DNA from 4 places in the Brevibacterium sp. H602 genome. Region 2 is predicted to be linked to each of the others. Evidence: riboswitches for the same ligand, from Rfam matches in the RefSeq annotation. Region 2 holds a riboswitch; each other region holds the start of a gene.
The links. A riboswitch is a leader RNA that binds a small molecule or an ion and turns the genes downstream of it on or off. The one in region 2 is predicted to bind thiamine pyrophosphate.
Positions count from the first base shown of each region.

Region 1: linked by a shared signal. The riboswitch ahead of ACSBQT_RS08465 (hydroxyethylthiazole kinase) and the one ahead of thiC (phosphomethylpyrimidine synthase ThiC) in region 2 are both predicted to bind thiamine pyrophosphate.
Region 3: linked by a shared signal. The riboswitch ahead of thiO (glycine oxidase ThiO) and the one ahead of thiC (phosphomethylpyrimidine synthase ThiC) in region 2 are both predicted to bind thiamine pyrophosphate.
Region 4: linked by a shared signal. The riboswitch ahead of ACSBQT_RS09060 (ECF transporter S component) and the one ahead of thiC (phosphomethylpyrimidine synthase ThiC) in region 2 are both predicted to bind thiamine pyrophosphate.

Region 1 covers NZ_JBPIZD010000009.1:47,839-52,915, forward strand. The annotation lists gene ACSBQT_RS08450 (sugar ABC transporter permease) at 1-853, shown strand, start outside; gene ACSBQT_RS08455 (hypothetical protein) at 1,017-1,448, opposite strand; gene ACSBQT_RS08460 (DUF3800 domain-containing protein) at 1,432-1,899, opposite strand; TPP riboswitch at 2,160-2,293, shown strand; gene ACSBQT_RS08465 (hydroxyethylthiazole kinase) at 2,281-3,210, shown strand; gene thiE (thiamine phosphate synthase) at 3,207-3,965, shown strand; gene thiD (bifunctional hydroxymethylpyrimidine kinase/phosphomethylpyrimidine kinase) at 3,962-4,831, shown strand; gene ACSBQT_RS08480 (TenA family protein) at 4,899-5,077, shown strand, end outside.
Region 2 covers NZ_JBPIZD010000022.1:53,836-58,912, forward strand. The annotation lists gene ACSBQT_RS14925 (amidohydrolase family protein) at 1-192, opposite strand, end outside; gene thiC (phosphomethylpyrimidine synthase ThiC) at 291-2,099, opposite strand; TPP riboswitch at 2,095-2,203, opposite strand; gene ACSBQT_RS14935 (M18 family aminopeptidase) at 2,266-3,570, opposite strand; gene ACSBQT_RS14940 (DUF1684 domain-containing protein) at 3,706-5,077, shown strand, end outside.
Region 3 covers NZ_JBPIZD010000001.1:365,053-370,129, reverse strand. The annotation lists gene ACSBQT_RS01715 (thiazole synthase) at 1-423, opposite strand, end outside; gene thiS (sulfur carrier protein ThiS) at 425-682, opposite strand; gene thiO (glycine oxidase ThiO) at 679-1,836, opposite strand; TPP riboswitch at 1,826-1,929, opposite strand; gene thiE (thiamine phosphate synthase) at 1,941-2,624, shown strand; gene ACSBQT_RS01695 (ketopantoate reductase family protein) at 2,621-3,586, shown strand; gene ACSBQT_RS01690 (DedA family protein) at 3,540-4,763, opposite strand; gene ACSBQT_RS01685 (sensor histidine kinase) at 4,917-5,077, shown strand, end outside.
Region 4 covers NZ_JBPIZD010000010.1:11,690-16,766, forward strand. The annotation lists gene ACSBQT_RS09055 (fibronectin type III domain-containing protein) at 1-1,816, opposite strand, end outside; TPP riboswitch at 1,963-2,071, shown strand; gene ACSBQT_RS09060 (ECF transporter S component) at 2,094-2,723, shown strand; gene ACSBQT_RS09065 (ABC transporter ATP-binding protein) at 2,723-4,255, shown strand; gene ACSBQT_RS09070 (energy-coupling factor transporter transmembrane component T family protein) at 4,248-5,077, shown strand, end outside.

The DNA.
Region 1 (5,077 bases), on a different contig from region 2:
GCTCGGCCTGGTCGTCGGCGCGATTCAAGGTTGGTTCTTCGCCGTCGTCGGCATCCCGGCGTTCGTCGTCACCTTGGCCGGTCTGCTCGCGTTCACCGGTCTGACCCTCACGACTCTCGGCACGCAGAAGAACCTGTCGATGTCGGACACCTTCGCCTTCGACTTCGCGAGCTTCTACTTCCCGGCGATCTGGGCCTATATCTTCGGCGCCGTCGCGATCATCGGCTTCGGCGGCGGCATCATCTATTCGAAGCTGCGCCGCCACCGGGAGGGTCTCAGCGCTCCGAGCTGGACCTCTGTGATCGTGCGGATCGTGCTGCTGGCCGCGATCGTGTTCGGGTTCCTCATCCTCGTCAATCAGGACTTCGGTCTGGCGATGCCGTTCTTCCTCATGATCGTCATCGCGATCATCATCGATCTCGTGCTGCGCAAGACCCGCTATGGCCGGTCGATCTACGCCGTCGGCGGCAAGGTCGAAGCCGCCCGGCGCGCTGGCATCCGCGTGACCTGGGTGCGCATCAGCGTGTTCATGGCCGCCGGAGTGCTGGCCGCACTGTTCGGTTTCATCAAGACCGGTGTGACGACGAATGCGGGATCGACGCTGGTGAGCACGCAGGACCTGCTCAATGCGATCGCTGCAGCCGTCATCGGCGGTACCTCGCTGTTCGGCGGTCGCGGAACTGCTTGGGCAGCCGTGCTCGGTGCTCTGGTCGTCGGTGCGATCAACAACGGTCTCTACCTCATCGGCTTCAACTCCGATGCACAGCAGATCATCACGGCACTCGTGCTGCTCACCGCAGTCGTCGTCGATGCGCTCAGCCGCCGCGGTCAGAGGTACGTCGGGCGCGGGTAGCGGGAAGCCCGCCCTCGGAATTCCGCCGAGCGGGTCGCTCAGCTCCGAAATGGCTCCGTACAGATGGCCATCTCGGATTTGAGCAGCCCGCTCGCGAGCTTCTCGAGTGCTTACGTGGAGCACTTGAACACGTCGCGGTTCCAGTAGCTCGTTCTGCGGAGCGTCAGCGACGCTTCATGGATGCGTGCTTGATCCTCTCAAGTTTTGCGAGATCTTCGGGGCTCATGGATCCAATTTGAAGTCGGTCCAGGTAAGGCCTCTCGGCTTTGAATACGTCGAAGTTGTTCAGATCGCCCAGCGAACTCTGCCAGAGACGAAGCTTGGATTCGTATGTGATGCGATGGTGCATGTGGCTGCCGAGGGCCTGAGGTACCCAGTCGTACCTTGATCCGCGTTCGAGTTGGTAGTCGATGGCTCGGCTGACAGATGCTGCTATCCAATCGGCAAACTGAATATTGGAGCTGAGAGCACTGTCGATGTGCATCGGCGGCTCAATGGCAGCATTCATTTCCCTGAATTCTTGGGCACGCGAGAATATGTGTGCGTATATCGACGCTACTCTTGCAGCCCGTTGCTTCTCATTGATCTGGTCCATCAGCGTCAGTAGATTTTCGCCGCAATTGTCCGCGTGACGACAGAGACGATTGACCGACTCTCGCATAGCGCTGCTCATCGGAGAGCCGCACTTGCTTCCTGGTGCCGACCTCCTTCTGTTCGGCATAGAAGAAGACGTGTCCGCTCAGTTCTGCGAGCCTGTTGATCAGTCCGCGAAAGACACGGATCTGCTCACCGTATCTTCGCCAAGCGTCTGGGGTGAAGATATCTGAGCCCTTTCGCTCCCAGCGGCCCGGGTTCTCTACGCCCCGAAGCTCGCTGGCAAAGACACGTCGCTTCTCTGCTGTAAAGATCTGACCGAATCTCCGAGCCGAGCTTTCGGGAATGACGAAGCCTGCATAGCCGAAGACGGGATTGGTGTTGAATCTCGGGTGGTCTTTGGCGACGTACGGGCAGGGTTCACCGATCTCATCGATATAGGCGAGCAGCATGGGCAAACTCTACCCAGCGGCTCTGACACGAGGCCCAACGCAAAAACCCACGTCTGAGACGTGGGCTTGCGACTTGGCGCTCTAGGAGGTGAACTCCTTGCTACCACTTCAATAATCTCACAGCACGGAGGTCCGTGCAATCAGTCTTGTACGGGGACCTATCGGCCAGCATGGCGCACAACGGGGAGTGGCGCTCATTCCCCGACTTGACCTTGTGACTGTGGAAGTCGCCCGTGTCCGGGCGGGCTGATACAGTCGGAGCCAATGACATGGGGTGCCTCATGAGGATCCGTTCGCACCAAGACGCTGCGCACGGAGGACAACGAGGCTGAGAGAACACCCATCGAACCTGATCTGGGCCATACTAGCGAAGGGATCGTCATGGTTGACTTCGACCTGCGTTCTGCGAATGCGCGACTGCGCGCAAGCAACCCACTCATCCAGTGCATCACGAACACCGTTGTGCAGCAGTTCAGCGCCAACGTGCTCCTGGCCATCGGCGCCTCCCCGGCAATGCTCGACCACGAGGCCGATGCCGGACAGTTCGCCGGAATCGCCAGCGGAATTCTCGTCAACTTCGGAACCGCCTCGAACCACCAGCTGCTCGCCGCCGATGCCGCCATCGACGTCGCCAACGCCGCCGGAAAACCCTGGGTCCTCGACCCCGTGAGCGTCGGTGCCGTCGACTTCCGCACCTCCCGCATCCGCCGCGCCGCCGCCGATCACCCGACCGCCATCCGCGGCAATGCCTCCGAGATCGCCGCACTCGCCGGAGTCGGACTCGGCGGTCGCGGAGTCGACTCCACCGACGAAGTCGACGCCGTCCTTCCCGCCGCCGCAAAGCTGGCCCGAGAAACCGGTGCCATCGTCGCCGTCTCCGGACCCACCGATGCCGTCGTCGCCCACATCGACGGCACCGACCACGTCGCCCGCATCTCCGGCGGACATGAGTTCATGCCGCTGGTCATCGGCACCGGCTGCTCACTCGGCGCCGTCACCGTCGCCTACTTGGCCGCCGCCCGCGCCGGACTGGCCGACCCCGACGCCGACGTCTCAGCGGTCAACGCCGCAAACGGGAACGCGAACGGTAGGGCCGCCTCGGCGAGATTCGAAGCTGTTGTCGCCGCCCACGCCCACTTCGCGGTCGCCGGGGAACTCGCCGCCGACGGTGCGAAGGGGCCGGGCAGCTACTCGGTGAACTTCCTCGATGCGCTCCACACCGTCGACGGCGACCGACTCTCACAGGCGAGAATCGGCCTCGACACGCTCACTTCTGCGAATGAAACCGCCAGCAAAGGCGTCCAGGCATGACCGCCGGTTCCGCCCATATCGCTGACAACCCGGCCGACGACAGCGCGACCGTGAACGACCGAGCAGACGCGACCGACCGCTTCGCCGGAATCGACACGCGCCTCTACCTCGTCACCGACTCCGCGCAATGCGAGGCCGCCGGCCGCAGCGTCGCCGAGACCGTGCAGGCCGCCGTCGCCGGGGGAGTGGGCATCGTCCAGGTCCGCGACAAGGACATCGACGATGCAGGCTTCTACTCGCTCACCCGCCAGGTCATCGCCGCCGTCGATGCCGCCACCCGCGACACCGACCGCACGGTCCCCATCGTCCTCAACGACCGCGTCGAAGTGGCCCGCCGTCTCATCGACGAAGGCGAGAACGTGCACATCCACGTCGGCCAAACTGACACCACCGTCGCCGAGGTGCGCGCCGCCCTGGGTGCGGCACCGCTCATCGGTCTCTCTGCCGCGCACAGCGACGAATTCGCCGCCGCCCGCGACTCCGGAGTCGTCGACCTCGTCGGCATCGGACCCGTCTACGACACCTCCACGAAAGCCGACGCCCCCGACGGAATCGGACCGGACCGCCTCGGCGAACTGGTGGCTGAAGCCGGCATCCCCGCGGTCGCGATCGGCGGCATCAACACCGACCGTGCCCCTGACCTGCAGGGGCGTGGACTGATCGGGATCTGCGTGGTCTCGGCGATCTGCATGGCTGACGATCCGAAGTCGGCAGCCGGGGAGCTGCTTTCCGCTTTCGCCGGGAGCGGCCAGTGACGACCCGCCCGCCGATCACCCTGTCGATAGCCGGCACCGATCCCTCCGGCGGTGCTGGAATCCATGCCGACCTCAAGACCTTCACCGCGCGGAAGACCATGGGCACGACCGTCATCACCGCTCTCGTCGCGCAGAATACGCACGGGGTGTCCCGGGTCTATCCGATCGACGTCGATTTCGTCGCCGATCAGTTCGAGTCCGTGCTCGGCGACCTGCCCGTCGATGCGACGAAATCGGGGATGCTCGGCAGCCGTGACCTCGTCGAACTCGTCGTCGCCCGCGCCGCCGAAGGTCGACTCGGCTTCTATACCGTCGATCCGGTGATGATCGCGACCTCCGGCCACCGCCTCCTCGAGACCGATGCCGTCGACGCCGTGCGCACCCACCTGCTGCCCGTCGCCGACCTCATCACCCCCAACCTCCCCGAGGCGGCCCTGCTGATCGGCGATGACGAACCCGAAGCACAGACGACTGAAGCCATGCGTGACCAGGCTCGGCGCCTGCTCGAACGCGGACCCGGAGCGGTCCTGCTCAAGGGCGGACACGGCAGCGAGGACGAGGTCATCGATATCCTCGCCACCGCCGATGGCCAGGTCCGCGAGTTCAGCCACGCCCGTGTGGCGACAATGAACACACACGGGACCGGGTGCACCCTGTCAGCCGCGATCACCGCCGAGGTGGCCGTCCTCGGCCGCGAACGCACAGAGATCGGGTCGGACCTCCTCGGCGAGGCTGTCGGCAATGCCCTCGACTACCTTGCTCGCGCTCTCACTTCGGCTGCTGACTGGCAGCTGAGCCTCAATCCGGAAGGCGCCCACGGACCGGTCGACCACCAGGTCGACATCGTCCGCGGTCGACCCGCCTGACATATCCGTCCCACCTGACCGCCGCCTCACCCGAACCGCCACGTCACACCAGCACAAAGGAGTTCCCATGACCGTCACCTTTACCGCCGGCCCATTGACCACCCAGCTGTGGGACCGCGTCCGCCCCATCATCAAGCAGATCGAAGCTCTGCCGTTCCTCGCCCAGCTCGCTGACGGCAGCCTCGATCCGAAGGCCTTCGTCAACTACATCTCGCAGGACAGCCTGTACCTCAACGGCTACGCCAA
Region 2 (5,077 bases):
GAAGCCCTGGAACGAACCGGACACGACGGCTCCTCCGGCGACCTCGACTCCCACATCGGCCAGGCTCTGCAGTCGCGCGCGATAATCAGTGACCGTGAACGGATCGGGCAGATAACCGTTGTTCTCGATCAGCGGATGGCTCGGATCGATGATGTGCAGGTGCGCGTCGAAGGCACGCTGGGGTTCGCTCATACCGTCAACCTACCTCGTCCTCGAACTGCTCGTTCAAGGCGTGGCGCGTCTGTCGGTCTGTGTACTGTTCGGTGGGCGCGCCACGCCTTGAACGACGGTCAGTCTGCCTTGAGTCCGACCGTCGGATCGGGCAGGTAGACCTCTCCTCCCGATGCGAGGAACTCGCGGCTCTTCCGCAGCATTCCGGCCAGGGCCTCCTGCGCCTCGGCGCTGCCGTAGGTGTCACGGATGTCCTGGGAGATGCGCATCGAGCAGAACTTCGGACCGCACATCGAACAGAAGTGCGCGGTCTTCGCCGGTTCCGCCGGCAGCGTCTCGTCGTGGAACGCCTCGGCGGTCTCCGGATCAAGGCCGAGGGCGAACTGGTCCCGCCACCGGAATTCGAACCGAGCCTTCGACAGCGCATTATCGCGGGCCGTCGCACCGGGGTGGCCCTTCGCGATATCGGCGGCATGCGCGGCGATCTTGTACGTGATCACTCCGGTCTTGACGTCGTCGCGGTCGGGCAGACCGAGATGCTCCTTCGGGGTGACGTAGCAGAGCATCGCCGTGCCGTAGCGGGCGATCTCCGTCGCCCCGATCGCCGAGGTGATGTGGTCGTATCCGGGCGCGATATCCGTGACCAGCGGACCCAAGGTGTAGAACGGCGCCCCGTGGCAGAGCTCCTGCTGACGTTCGACGTTCTCCCGCACGAGGTGGAGCGGAATGTGCCCGGGCCCTTCGACCATCACCTGGACGTCGTGGGCCCACGCGCGTTCGGTGAGCTCGGCGAGAGTGTCGAGCTCGGCGAACTGGGCAGCATCGTTGGCATCGGCGATAGAACCCGGCCGCAGTCCGTCGCCGAGCGAGAAGGCGACATCGTAGCGAGCGAAGATCTCACAGAGTTCATCGAAGTGGGTGTAGAGGAAGTTCTCCTCGTGGTGGGCAAGGCACCAGCTGGCCATGATGGACCCGCCGCGTGAGACCATCCCGGTCACCCGGTCGGCCGTGAGCGGAACGTAGCGCAGCAGCACACCGGCGTGCACGGTCATGTAGTCGACACCCTGCTCGCACTGCTCGATGACGGTGTCGCGATAGATCTCCCAGGTCAGCGCGTTCGCATCGCCGTCGACCTTCTCCAGCGCCTGATAGATCGGGACGGTGCCGATGGGGATCGGCGAATTGCGGATGATCCACTCCCGGGTGGTGTGGATGTCATTGCCGGTCGACAGATCCATGAGGGTGTCGGCACCCCACTTCGCGGCCCATCGCAGCTTCTGCACCTCCTCGGCGATGGAGCTGGTGACCGCGGAATTGCCGATGTTCGCGTTGATCTTGACGAGGAACGCTTTGCCGATGATCATCGGCTCTGATTCGGGGTGGTTGATGTTGTTCGGGATGATCGCGCGACCGGCGGCGAGCTCGGCACGGACGAGTTCGACATCGCACTGTTCGCGGAGCGCGACGAACCGCATCTCCGGGGTGATGATGCCCTGCCTTGCGTAGTGCATCTGGGTCACCGTGCGGCCGGACTTGGCCCGACGGGGGACCGGTTTGCGTCCCTTCCACTGCTGCGACGGGGCACCTCGGCGGACGGCGGCACGACCGTCGTCGGCGATGCGGTGGCCGCGGGCGTCGTAGGTCTCAGTGTCGAGGCGGTTCTCGATCCACGGGAATCGCAGAGCGGGCAGTCCCTCTTCCGGGATACTGCCCGGTCCGACGGTGCGGTAGACGTCGACGGGATCGTTCGCCCGGCCGTTCGAGTCCTCGAGTTCGATGCGGGTCACGGGAACGCGGATGCCGTGTTCCTCGTCATCAACCCATGCCGGCGAATGCGTCGGATACTGCTCGAGGGTGAATTCGTCGTGCGAAGGTGCGGAGGCCGAAGTCGTGGCAGGGGCAGGGGTTTCCGGGGTGAATGCAGTCATCTGCAGTCCTCACTTCCTACGCCGGTATCAACCGGATCAGGTTCTACGGTCTCGGACGATCCAGTCCGATCTCAGCCCTTGCAGTGGGCTCCCGTGGGGTCGTGCAATTCGTATCACGACTGACGCAGTGAGGACAACTGCGGCGCCTCGAGCGACAGGCTGAGGGTCAGCTGCCCTGGAGGAACGCCTTCGCAGCCGCGCCGAGGGCGACGACGTCGGAGACCGCGACCATTTCGCGGGCCGAGTGCATCGAGTACAGGGCCGGACCCACATCGACGGTCGTCATGCCCAGTCGGGTTGCGGTCAGCGGTCCGATCGTCGACCCGCAGGGCATCGCATTGTTCGACACGAAATCCTGGTACTCGACTCCTGCGGCCGCGCACGCCTGCGACCACACGGCGGTGCCCACCGCATCCGTGGCGTAGCGCTGCTGAGCGTTGAGCTTGAGCAGGGGACCGCCGCCGAGGCGGGGGCGGACATGCGGATCGTGCCGTTCTGGATAGTTCGGATGGGCAGCATGCCCGGCATCGGAGGAGACGCACACCGAGGTGGCCATCGACGCGAGATAATCGCTGCGCGTCGACTGCGGCAGCAAGGAGGCGACGATGCGCTCGGTGACATCGGCGAGGAACGGACCGCACGCGCCCGAGCGCGAATTCGACCCGATCTCCTCATGATCGAACGCCGCGAACAGGGGGATGCCGTCGAGCCTATCGGCATCGAGCTGGGTAAGAGCGGTGACGCCGGCGTGCACGGACAGAAGGTTGTCCAGCCTCGGCGAGGCGAAGAACTCCTCGGCGGCACCGAAGAGGGCCGGCTCCTGGACGGGAATGGTGTAGACATCGTGGCCGACGACGGACTCGGCATCGACCCCGGCCGACTCTGCGAGCAGTTCGATGATGTCTGCCTCGGTGAGGTCGGCCAGACCGATGACGGGAGTGGTGTGACGCTGCTTGTCCAGGGTCAGACCCTCGTTGACCTGCCGGTCGAGGTGGATCGCGAGCTGCGGGATGCGAGCGATCGGCCCGGTGCGGGCGAGTACGATGCTGCCGTCGGCGAGGCTGAGTCGACCCGCGAATGCGAGCTCACGGTCGAGCCACGAATTCAGCAGCGGCCCGCCGTAGATCTCCACCCCGACCTGGCGGGTGCCTTCGGCGGTGAACTCACCGCCGGGTTTGAGTTTGAACGCCGGGGAGTCGGTGTGGGAACCGAACACACGGAACCGGGGAGCCGCCTCGGTGACCGTGGGATTCATCCATGCGATGAGCGCGCCGTCGCGGATGACGTAGTTTCCGGTCCCTGGCGTCAGCGCCCAGGGGACGGACTCGTCGAGGCGGGAGAAACCGGCCCCTTCCAGGCGTTTCGCTGCCGTGTCCACCGCGTGGTACGAGCTGGGAGATGCGCTGACGAAGTCGCCGAGGTCGGCCGCTGTCGTCGCGGCCGCATCCGGTCTCGGGAGTGATTCATTCATTTCCCCAGCCTATCGTTTGCGGTAGTTTGGAGGTGAAGAAGATCAGGTCTCAGGCGACGGGTTGCCACCGCGTCCGAGAATCAGGCGGGGGCAGCGACCCTGCGACCGCACCAGCGACGGCAAGGAGTGTTCGACGTGAACCAGTTCGTGACGGAGTGGAACACCTGGCGCGACTCACGGAACTCAGCCCTTGCGAAACCGTTCGGCTGGCTCAGTGTCGTCGGACTTCACTGGCTCGACGCCGAGTCGACCTGGACCGACGCCCCCGGCACGTTCACCGTCGACGACGGATGGGTGACCGTGTCTCTGAAGACCGGAATCAAGGCCGGCCCCGCAGCCGAGACATTCGACCTGCTCAGCAAGGTCGACAACGGCGGGACTGCTGGGGCTGCAGGCGGCTCCGGTGCGAACGGCGGAGGACCGACCCGTGCGACCAGCCCGGCCGTGCCCAGCGACACCTCGACTCTGCCGAGGGTGATGGACCAGTCCGGTGCGGGCGCGGCTGCGGCAGACGCTGCGGGTGCCGACTCTTCTGCCGGAACGGATGCCGGATCCGATGCGGGGTCCGATGGCGGATCCGACGGGCACGCAGCAGCGCCCGCCAAGCCACAGGTCCGCGTGGAAGAGAACGGGTTCAGCGCGAAGCTTCCGAACGGCGGCTCGCTCAACTGGTTCACCGTCGGCAACGTCCTCTACGAACTCATCGATCGGGGCGGCCGCCTCGGCGTGCGTGTGCGCAATTCGAAGTCCCCGCTGCTCGGGAAGTTCTTCGAGGTTCCGGTCTTCGACCCGGACCCGGACTTCGTCTTCCTCGCCCGGTTCACCAGGTTCGACCCGTTCAAGACCTACACCATCGAAACTGCCCAAGAGGACCTGCAGCTGCAGACACAGGCGGCGGGAACCGTCACCTTCGAGACCTCGCACGGTGAGGTGAGCCTGCTCGCCACCGGGTGCCCGAAGACCGGACTCCAACTGGACTTCCACGATTCGACGAACGGGAGCACCACCGCCGCGTGGCGGACCATCGACCTCGGAGTGCCGAATCAGGACGGGTCGCTCGTCATCGATTTCAACCGTGCGGTGAATTACCCGTTCGCGTTCACCTCATTCGCCACCTGCCCGGCCCCGATCGAGGGAAACGTCGTTCCCTTCGACGTCACCGCAGGTGAGCGGCGTCCCCCATTCTTCTACTCGGAGGCCGGGATCAACGTGCCGTTCCTCTTCTACGTGTGGTGGGACGAAGAGAGCGCCGAGGTGACCCGCCCCTGGTATTCGCGTTTCGGCCTCGACATCACCATCCTCAACCCCAACCACGATGACGGGCGGATCTCCCTCGTCGGCTTCGACGGGGTCGCAATGTCCGGCGGGGATCTCTCTCCCCTGGGGCGCAAGGCCCGGTCGAGGCTCATCGATGTCGCCACCGAAGCGCTGACTTCACGGATTCCGGTCATCGGCATCGGCGCGTACTCGGCGTTCGTCATCCAGGCCCAGCGGGAGCTGCGTTCGC
Region 3 (5,077 bases), on a different contig from region 2:
CTCGAGACGTTTTGCCAGGGCCGGATCGTCGTTCGTGTAGGCGAAGACCGTGAACCCGTCGAGGACGAGTTCCTCGGCTGCGGCGAAGAGTTCGATGGGGTCCGGCAACAGGGTGTCCTCATCGGCGATGACCTCGAGCTTCACCCAGTTCGTCTCCAGAGCCTCTCGAGCCAGTCGGGCGGTGAGCACGGCATCCCTGGCCGTATAGCAGCCGGCCGTGTTCGGCAGCACCCGAATACCCAGACGCTGGAGCATGGTGAAGACCGAGTCCCGGGACTCAGCGTCGAAACGGCGCATCGCCACAGTCGTCAGCTCGGTTCCCGAAGCCACGAGTGCGTCTTCGAGGATGCTCAGGGAACTCGCCCCTCCCGTGCCCATCACGAGGCGAGACGACATCTCCACATTATCGATCGTCCAGGTCATCTCAGCCTCCCTGCACAGCGGTGACGATGTCGACGGTGTGCCCATCGGCAAGGGTGAGAGAGGACCAGGTGCCGCGACGGATGACTTCACCGTCGACGGCCAGGGCGATGCCCAATCGTCCACCGTCGGCCGCTGTCCCATCGGGATTCAGTTCCCGTCCGGTGACCTCGGCGACGAGGTCGAGCGCCGAGGTGGCACCCGACAGCTCATGGCGATCGCCATTGAGGACGATGGTCGGTGAGTGGTCGCGGTCGGTCATGAGATGCTCCTCATCGGGTAGGCAGTGGTGTGTTCTGTGGTGAAGCGGTGCGGGGACACGGACTCGAGGGCCCCATCGGGGGACCAGCCGGAATCGACGCCCAAGGTGATCTCGGCGCCGAGCCGGCCACCGAACGGGGCCAAGAGGATGCCGTGGCGGAAATACCCTGTGCTCACGATGCAGCCGGGATCGATGCGGCCGATCATCGGCAGATCGTCGGGCGAGCCGGGTCGGGCACGGGTGGTGATATCGGTGATCTCCGCGTCGAGGATTCCCGGGACCAATCGCTGCCCGTCGGCGAGCAGTCGGTGGAGCGCCCCGGCCGGAGTGCCGGAGAGTCCGTCCTCACGCGAACTGGCACCGAGCACGATCTCGCCATCGGGGCGGGGGACCAAATAGACGGAGCGACCGTTGACCAGCCCGCGGATGGTTCGGCTCAGCAGCGGAGCCGCCTCGGCGGGGGCGCGCAGTCGCAGAACATCACCCCAGACCTCACGCAGAGGCAGCTGTGGGGCACCGACGATCGCGGACACAGCGCTGCCGGCGCAGATGACCACCTGATCGGCCTCCAGCCGGCGGCCGTCGCCCAGCTCGACTCCCACAGTCGTATCGCCGTCCTTGACCAGTCCGGCCGCGCGCTGGCGAACGAAGCCACCTGAATCAGAGGACAGGACAGTCAGCAATGCGGCAGTGAGCCGACGGGGGTCGATCGAGTGATCGCCTGGAATGTGCACGGCCCCGGCCACGGCAGGCGACAACGACGGCTCAACCCGGCGGGCAGCGCTGCCGGTGATGAGCTCGGTGGCGAAACCGGATCGGGATTGTGCATCGCGCAGCTCCCGCAGAGCTTGCAGATCAGCTCGGTCACCGGCGCACACCAATGTGCCGGCATCCGAAAAACCGAGATCGCTGCCGGCGGCGCTCGCCACCTCGGCGGAGAACTGAGGATACATCTGCGCGGAGGCCCGCATCAGCGGGTACAGGGGAGTCTGCCCCCAGACCACCTCGGCGGCGGGAGCCAGCATCCCCGCAGCAGCATGGCTCGCACCCTGGGCGGGCGCAGGATCGATGATGGTGACTTCGGCGCCGAGGCGGTGCAGATACCAGGCCGTGGACAGGCCGATGATCCCGGCGCCGACGACAATGACTCTCACAGCTTCTCCCTCCGGCGGCATGATCCGCATCAGGTCTGACGGTCGGCTCTTACGCCCTCTCAGCCTCGTTGGGAGGCTCCCGCGAACTCCTCTACTCTATGACCATGACCACACAGATGCCACCGCGCACCGCAGCGCGGCAGACGAAAAGAGCCTGGAGAGAGGCCCGACTGGCGGAGGCGAAGCTCTACCTGTGCACCGATGCCCGGACCGGTCAGGACGACCTCGCCGAGTTCCTCGACGCCGCCTACCGTGGGGGAGTCGACATCATCCAACTGCGGGACAAGAGCCTCGAGGCCCGCGCCGAGATCGCGGCCTTGGAGGTCCTCAAAGATGTCGCCGCCGATCACGACAAGCTCTTCTCAGTCAATGACCGTGCCGACGTCGCGCTGCTGACCGACGCCGACGTCTTCCACGTCGGTCAAGGCGACCTCACCAGTGCTCAGGCCAGGGCCGTGCTCGGACCCGATGTCATCCTCGGTCGCTCGACGCATTCCCGCGAGCAGGCGCTCGCCGCCGAGGCGGACCCGGAGACCGACTATTTCTGTGTCGGGCCGGTCTGGGAGACCCCGACGAAGCCCGGCCGTGCTTCTGTGGGGACGGCTCTGCTGACCGCCACCGCCGCCAAGGCGGCCAAACCGTGGTTCGCGATCGGTGGTATTGCGACCGGGGAGAGGCTGGACGCGATCCGTCAGGCGGGCGCGAGGCGTGCCGTCGTCGTCCGTGCGATAACCTCGGCTGAGGATCCCGCTGCGGCCGCGCGGGAGCTCAAGGAGGAGTTGGAATGACCCAAGCAGCTGACAGCGCATCCGACGGAATCAGCACTGGTGCCGACCTGTCGATTCTCATCGCCGGGGCGGGGGCCACCGGCGGAGCGTTCGGCACCTATCTGCAGGAGGCCGGACGTGATGTCACTTTCCTGCTCCGGCAGGCACGGGCGGAGACGGTCCGCGCGGAGGGACTGCGCTTCACTGCACCCGGTGATGATCGGACGAATCAGGTCGATGTCATCACCGCTGAGGAGCTCGCAGCCGCACCACGAACTTTCGACCTCGTCATCGTCGCGGTCAAAGCGGGTGGACTCGACTTGGTCATCGCCGATATCGGACCGGCTGTCGGCGAACAGACGACGATCATCCCGTTCCTCAACGGCATGGCTCAGATCGAGAAGCTGCAGAGCAGATACCCCGGACAGGTGCTCGGCGGGTTCGTCAAGATCGTCGGCACAATCAGGGACGGAGCTGTCGTCCAGCTCACCGACATGGCCGTGATGACTATCGGAGATCTCCACGGCGCTGAAGTGCCCACACGCATCTCCGAAGCGCTCGATGTCCCCGGTTTCAAACTGCAGACCGTCGACGGCATCATCGATGGGCTGTGGGAGAAATGGATCTTCATCGCCGCGGCGGGAGTCGTCACCTGCCTGTTCCGCGCCCCGGTCGGAGCGATCATGGAAGCCGGCGGCAGGTCGCACGTGCATGCCATCGTCGATGAGCTCGAAGCCGTGGCGGCTGCGGCCGGACACTCGGTGTCGGAAGCCTCCCACACCATGACAATCAAGATGCTCACCGAGGATGGTTCGGCCTTCACCTCATCTCTCTACCGGGATGTGACGGCAGGGCTGCCGAGCGAAACGGAGCACATCCTCGGCGACCTGTCGCTCAAGGCGGAGGAACTGGGAGTGGCGACTCCGCTGCTCGACCTCACGCTTGTGCAGCTGCGGGCAGGGGAAGCCCAGAAGCGGCTCTGACTTCGGCTGTGCCCGTGCGCAGCATCGCCAGATACGGCTCCTGCGGCTGAGTGTGTTCGACGTCGGACGAACCGTGCGCGGCGGTGAACGTGACCATGGGGACGCCGTCGACATCATCGAGGACGAGCAGCGTCTCGTACCCGCCCGGACCCAGCGAATGGGAGCTTCCTGTCGGCAGGTCGAAGACGAGGCGTTCCACCGGACTGTCCGGTTCGGGTGGGCGGTGCATCTCCTGTGCCGCCACATCGGCGAACTGTTCGGCGGTGATGAGGTAGGCCTTGGCGGGGGTCGGCCCCGGGACGGAATGATCGTAGAAGGCCATGCCGCCGCCCCACACCTTGGACTCGCCGGCGAAGTAGATCGTTCCGGGCAGTTCGATCCCTGCCTCGGCGCGGGGCAGTGTTCCGTCCCTGGCACCGGGGTAGGTCACCATCGCCCCGGGCGGTCGCCCGCCCTGCAGATAGCAGGAGAGCCGATCGCGAGCCATGTTCGATCCGTAGCTGACGTACCACACATATGTTTGAGACATCCCTGCCATCGTGACATCTCGGTCTTGGAATTTGGTGAACCGGTGACGTGCGCGTCCTCTGCCGCGCCGGCGCAATCGGCGGACGAGCTCGGCGCTGCCGGTGATGGCCAGGGCGATGCCGATGCCCACGGCGACTCCGAGCAGCGGCCGGTCCTCGAAGACCATTCCCCCGATGAGTCCGATCACCGTCGAATAGAGCGCCCAGGCGAGGCTGCCGATTCCGTCCCAGAGCAGGAAGGTGCGGATCGGGAACCCGAGCAGACCGGAGCCGATGGTGGCCAGGCTGCGGCCCCCGGGAACGAATCGGCCGGCGATGAGCACGGTCCCGCCTCGGCGAGAGAAGACCGTGTGGGCGGAGCCAAGCAGGTTGGCGATGCGAGTCCACCGCCGCCATCGGCCGACCCCGGTCGCAGCGAATCGGCCGACGAGGTGAGCTGCCAGATCCCCGAGGAGAGCCCCTCCGGCAGCGGCGAGGACGAGCCCTGCCGGGTGAGGGTGCCCCATCGCGGCGAAGGTTGCAGCGGTGATGAGCAGGGTCTCCGACGGCACAAGCGGCACGAGCGAGTCCAGTGCCGCGGCCACGGCGATGAGCAGGTACACCCACGGAGAGGTGAGGGTGGCGGTGAGCAGCTCGAGTGCGAGATCCATACTCATCCACGCTAGGCACAAGGCGGCAGGGCCGGTACGCGGTCGGGCGCACGGTCAGTGCGGCCGACCGGCAGCCGCCATTGCGGAAAACCGGAATCCGGGAGTGCGGCCGAACCCCTGGGAGGCGGCGACGGGCGTTGCTACGATCGACTTATGCCCTGGCCGAGCGCGCTGTCCACCCGCCTTCCTCCTGAAGTACGGATGTTCACCGCGCGGTGGGCGCGGTCCGTGCTCGCCGTCGTATGGGGCGGTCTGCTGTGTCTGCCGCTGCTCATCGCCTCCGTGCTTCCGCCCACTTCACGCATGGCCGCGAA
Region 4 (5,077 bases), on a different contig from region 2:
CCCCACCCGCCGAGGCGGTCCCAGAGGAGTCCGAATCATCATCCGTTCCTGCGGCGTTCGCCTCGGTCGCATCTGCCTCGGCGCCGGAGTCGGCGGTGCCGGCAGTTTCCGCACCTTCGTCCGAACCGTCCGAATCGCTCTCCGAACCGTCGGCTTCGGCTCCCGCCGCGCCGGCGTCTGCGTCTTCTCCCGCGCCATCTGCATCGACTCCGGCGCCGGCCTCTGGTCCGGCATCGGAACCATCCGCTTCAGCCCCGACCCCCGCACCGGCGTCTGATTCGGCGTCCGAACCATCCGCCTCGGCGTCGGCTTCTGTTCCAGCCCCGCCATCCGCGTCTGCACCGGCGTCGTCATCCGGGGCTGGATCTTCCGCCTCGGCGCGCCTGAGTTCGACATCGTCGATCTGCTCGGCTGCGGCCTGCGCTTCCGCGCGTTCACCATCGGCCGGCGCTCCGCCTGCCGGCACCTCATAGGTCGTCGCTCGCAGCGCTTCGTCGCTGACTCGAACCCGGGTGAAGGCGGGCACGTCGTTGTGGACGCTCTTGCCTTCCCAGTCGAGGCCGGGAACGTAGCCATAGAACTTCGACCCCGATGACGAGGTCAGCGTGAGGTAGAGCGTCTGCCCGTCTTCCTTCTCCTCCTCGGCTCCCGCTTCGGAGCCCTCAACGGGCTTGCCTTCGCCGTCCATGAGGAAGGTGCGGTTGTAGATGTGGTCGTGGCCGGAGACGACGAGGTCGATGTCATTGCGGGCCGCGACCGGAGGGATCTCCTTCCGCAGCCGCTTCACATCGAGGTCATCCCAGTGCGTGGCCGTCGAATAGATCGAGTGGTGGAATCCGAGAACCGTCCAGCGTGCCTGGTCACCGTGCTCGGCGACGACTTCGTCGATGAAATCGGCGTGGGCGTCCATGTCCGAACTGTTCGAATTGATGTTGAGGAACAGGACTCCGTCCTCGATGAACCAGTAGTCGCCGCCGGAGGTGATGACGCCGCCACCGCCGTGGTCCTGGCTGACATTGGGTCGGTTGAAGTGCTGTTCGTAGGCTTTCGATGACACATCGTGGTTGCCGATCGTCGTCGCCTGCGGGATCGTCCGGGTGGCTTCCGGTGCCAGGTACTGTGCGTACTGCTCCTGGTTGCCGGCGGAGTTGACCTGGTCTCCCAGCGAGTAGAAGAAGCTCGGGTCGTCGGCGGTGGCCACGGCCGAACTCAGGGTCCGGTCCCAACCGGCGGCGTCGTCGGGGTCTCCGCCTCCGGCGCCGACCTGGGGGTCGCCGAAGACGAGGAATTCGTCGTCTCCTCCGGACGATCCTGTGGTGAACTGCTGCACCTCGGTGAATCCGTCCTCTTCGTTGCCGACCTGGTAGGCGTATTCGGTGTCGGGCTCGAGGTCGGTCATGTTCGCATGGTTGAAGTGACGCTTGAGGTCGGTGGCAAGGCCGGAGTCCGTGGTCACAGCCCTGTCAGCATCGGCGGGGAGCTTTCCGCCGTCGACCTCACTGGCCGGCGCCCACCGGACCTCTCCCCCACCGGAGCTCTCACTCATCCACGAGAGGTTGCGCGCAGTGGGGTCGGCGCCGACCTGCAGCACCGCATCGGTGATCGCTTCGCTTCCCGCATCCGCCTCGGCGGGCGAATCCGTCCGGTCCGGGCTGGGAGTCTGAGCAGTGTCGGCATTCGTGCCCTGGGTCGCGGTCGACCCTCCGGAACCGAGAGATGGTTCGGCACGCACGGGCACCGGGGCCGCCACCAGAGCGGCGAGCAGGGTAGCGGCGGACAGGGCACTGAGCGGTCTCTTCAGTCGATGCGTATTCACCCGCCTATTCCTACTGACCAGTAGTGTCCGGTCGTTCGAGGACCGTCGACGGGAAGGGAAACGGGAAGTGAATCCTCGATGACCGACCCCGGACTCCGCGTCGTTTCCGATCCCAGCCTCCGCGTCGCTCCCCTGTTGTACAGTGGTGGCTACGACAGGGGAGCGCCGTCAGGGGCGCTGAGAGTGCAGAAGAAGCTGCAGACCCTCGAACCTGATGTGGTTAGCACCGCCGAAGGAAGTCGAGACTCTTCACCCCTCCTTGAAATGAGGAGGCACGATGCCGAATACCACCACGCCGAACACCACCCCCACCTCTTCACGCGCCCTCACCGCGGCGCCGAAATCCAAACAGTGGCGGGTGGTCGACTATGTCACCACCGCCGTTCTCGGCATTGCCGTGGGGCTCGTGTTCTGGGTGTTGGCGCTGAGCTGGAAGGTCCTCGAACTCGCCTTCCAGGCATTCCCGCCGTCGATCGGTCTCATCGCAGGACTCTGGGTCCTTGCTGGCCCGCTGGCCGGGGCGATCATCCGCAAACCCGGTGCCGCGCTCCTGTGCGAACTCATCGCCGCCATCGTCGAAGCCGTCCTCGGCTCCCACTTCGGAGCGACAGTTCTGCTCTCGGGTCTCCTGCAGGGCCTCGGTGCCGAACTCGTCTTCGCCGCCTTCGGCTACAAGCGCTTCACCCTGTGGGTCACCGCGGCCTCGGGGATGCTGGCCGCGGCGTTCATGGCCGTGAGCGAGAACATCATGTACAACGCGGAATGGCAGTTCGGCTTCCAGGCGATCTACGCCGTCTGCGCGATCGTCTCCGGTCTCGGCATCTCCGGAATCGGCGCTTGGTTCGCCTACCGGGCGATCGCGGCCACCGGAGCGCTCAGCTCCTTCGCTTCCGGCCGTCTGCGCTGATGGCACTGCCGATCACGGCTTCCGGCTTCTCGTGGACGCACACCGACCGTGACGTGCCTGCGGTCGGTCCACTCGATCTGCAGATCGCCGCCGGTGAGAAAGTGCTGCTGCTCGGTGCCTCCGGGGCCGGCAAATCGACGTTCCTCCACGCCGTCGCCGGCGTCCTGCCCGAGGAATCGGGTGAGGCCACCGGTGAACTCCTCGTCGGCGGTGAGGAACCGAACCCTCGCCGAGACAGCACCGGGCTGGTCCTCCAAGATCCCGATTCGCAGGTGATCTTCTCCCGCATCGGTGATGACGTGGCGTTCGGGATGGAGAACCTCGGATTCCCGGCCGAGGCAATCGAGGCTCAGGTGCCCAGATCTCTGCAGGCGTTGGGGCTCGATCTGCCGCCGGAGCATCCGAGTGCTGCGCTGTCCGGTGGGCAGAAGCAGCGGCTGGCTCTGGCCGGGGTCCACGCGATGGCCCCCGAGGTCATCGTCCTCGACGAGCCGACGGCCAATATCGATCCCGCCTCGGCGACCGAGGTCCGCGATGCCGTGCTCACCGTGCAGGCCGCGACCGCGGCGACAATGCTCGTCGTCGAGCACCGGGTCGAACTGTGGATCGATCACGTCGACCGGGTCATCGTGCTCGGCCGCGAAGGCATCGCAGCCCAAGGTCCGCCCGCGCAGGTCTTCTCCGATCCCGACCTGACCGAAACACTCGTCAACTGCGGAATCTGGATGCCGCAGCACTCCCCCGCCCCGCGCCGAGGCGGAACCGCAGGAATCGGCGGAACGTCGGGCCGCCTCGGCGAGGTTCTGCTGCGCACAGATCGGCTCAGCGTTGCCCGACCGCGCATGGCCACCCCCGCTGCGACCGACCTGGACCTGAGTCTGCGCGCTGGTCAGGCGCTCGGAATCGTCGGTGCGAACGGGGCGGGCAAATCGACCACGGCCCTGACCTTGGCGGGCCTGCTGCCCGAATTCTCCGGGCAGGTCCTCGCCGAGGCGGCCCTGCGAGAAGGAGCCAAACGACCCCGGCCGTTCGCCTGGCCGTCGAAGCAGCTGGCGGCGCGTATCGGCATGGTCTTCCAGGAACCGGCCCACCAGTTCCTCACCTCGAGCGTGGCGGCCGAACTCGAGCTGGGTCCGCGGCTGGCCGGGTGGTCTGCCGCCGAGTCTCGAGCTCGGGTGGATGAGCTTCTTGAGGGACTCGGGCTCACCGGGTTGGCGCAAGCTCATCCGCAGAGTCTCTCCGGCGGGGAGAAGCGTCGCCTGTCGGTGGCGGCGATGCTGGCTCCCCGGCCCCGGGTGCTCATCGTCGATGAGCCGACTTTCGGTCAGGATGCGCTGACGTGGGCGGGGCTGGTGGAAATGTTCGTCGATGCCTTGGAACACGGTTCTGCGGTGGTCGCGGTCAGTCATGATCACGCGTTCCTCGAAGCCATCAGTGCCGATCTCCTCGAGCTCGGCGACCGCAGCAGCGCAGAACGTTTCAGCGACAGTGAGTCGGATTCGCATGTCAGGGCGGGTGATCGCGGTGAGTAAGGGCCTGGACCAACACGTTCACTCGTCCCCCGAGGTCGCCGTACAGGATCCGGGGCAGCTCATCCCCGTGGTGCGTTCGACCGCTTTGGGTCGGTGCAATCCGCTGACGAAGATCGCAGTGGCTCTCATCCTCATGGTCGGGGCGCTGCTGAGCATCGATCTCGTCTCTGCTGGAGTGGTGCTGCTGGCAGCATTGCTGGCTCTGCCGGCGACGGGACTCGATCTGGTGGCCGCGGCCAAGCGCCTGTGGTTCCTTCCGGCGGGCGCCCTGCTTGCGGCCTGGGGCACGGCGCTGTTGGCGGAGAAGACCGGGGATGTGGTCGTCGATGTCGGCCCCGTCCTGTTCACCACGGGATCACTGGCCGCGGCCGCGGCGATCTTCGTCCGTGCCCTGGCGTTGGCGATCCCACTCATTGTGCTCGCGTCGACGATCGATCCGCGTGACCTCGCCGATGCGCTCATTCAGCACCTGCGGCTGCCGGAGGTCGTCGTGATCTCCGTTCTGGCGGCTTCTCGCCTGCTCGGACTGCTCGTCAGTGAGTGGCAGATTCTGGCGATGGCCAGGCGGGCCAGAGGCGTCGCCGGCGGTTCGCTTCTGCGGCGCACGGGCAGCCTCTTCAGCGGGGTGTTCGTTCTGCTCGTGGTCTCGATTCGCCGGGCAACGACCTTGGCGATGGCGATGGAGGGACGGGCTTTCGGTCGTCCGGGCCGCACCTGGCGCCGGCGATCGAGTTTCGCGACCCGAGATGTCGTGGCGGTGTTTCTCAGTCTGGCTGTCTGCGGGATCGCGATCGGTGCGGCTCACATGCTCGGAGTCTGGAA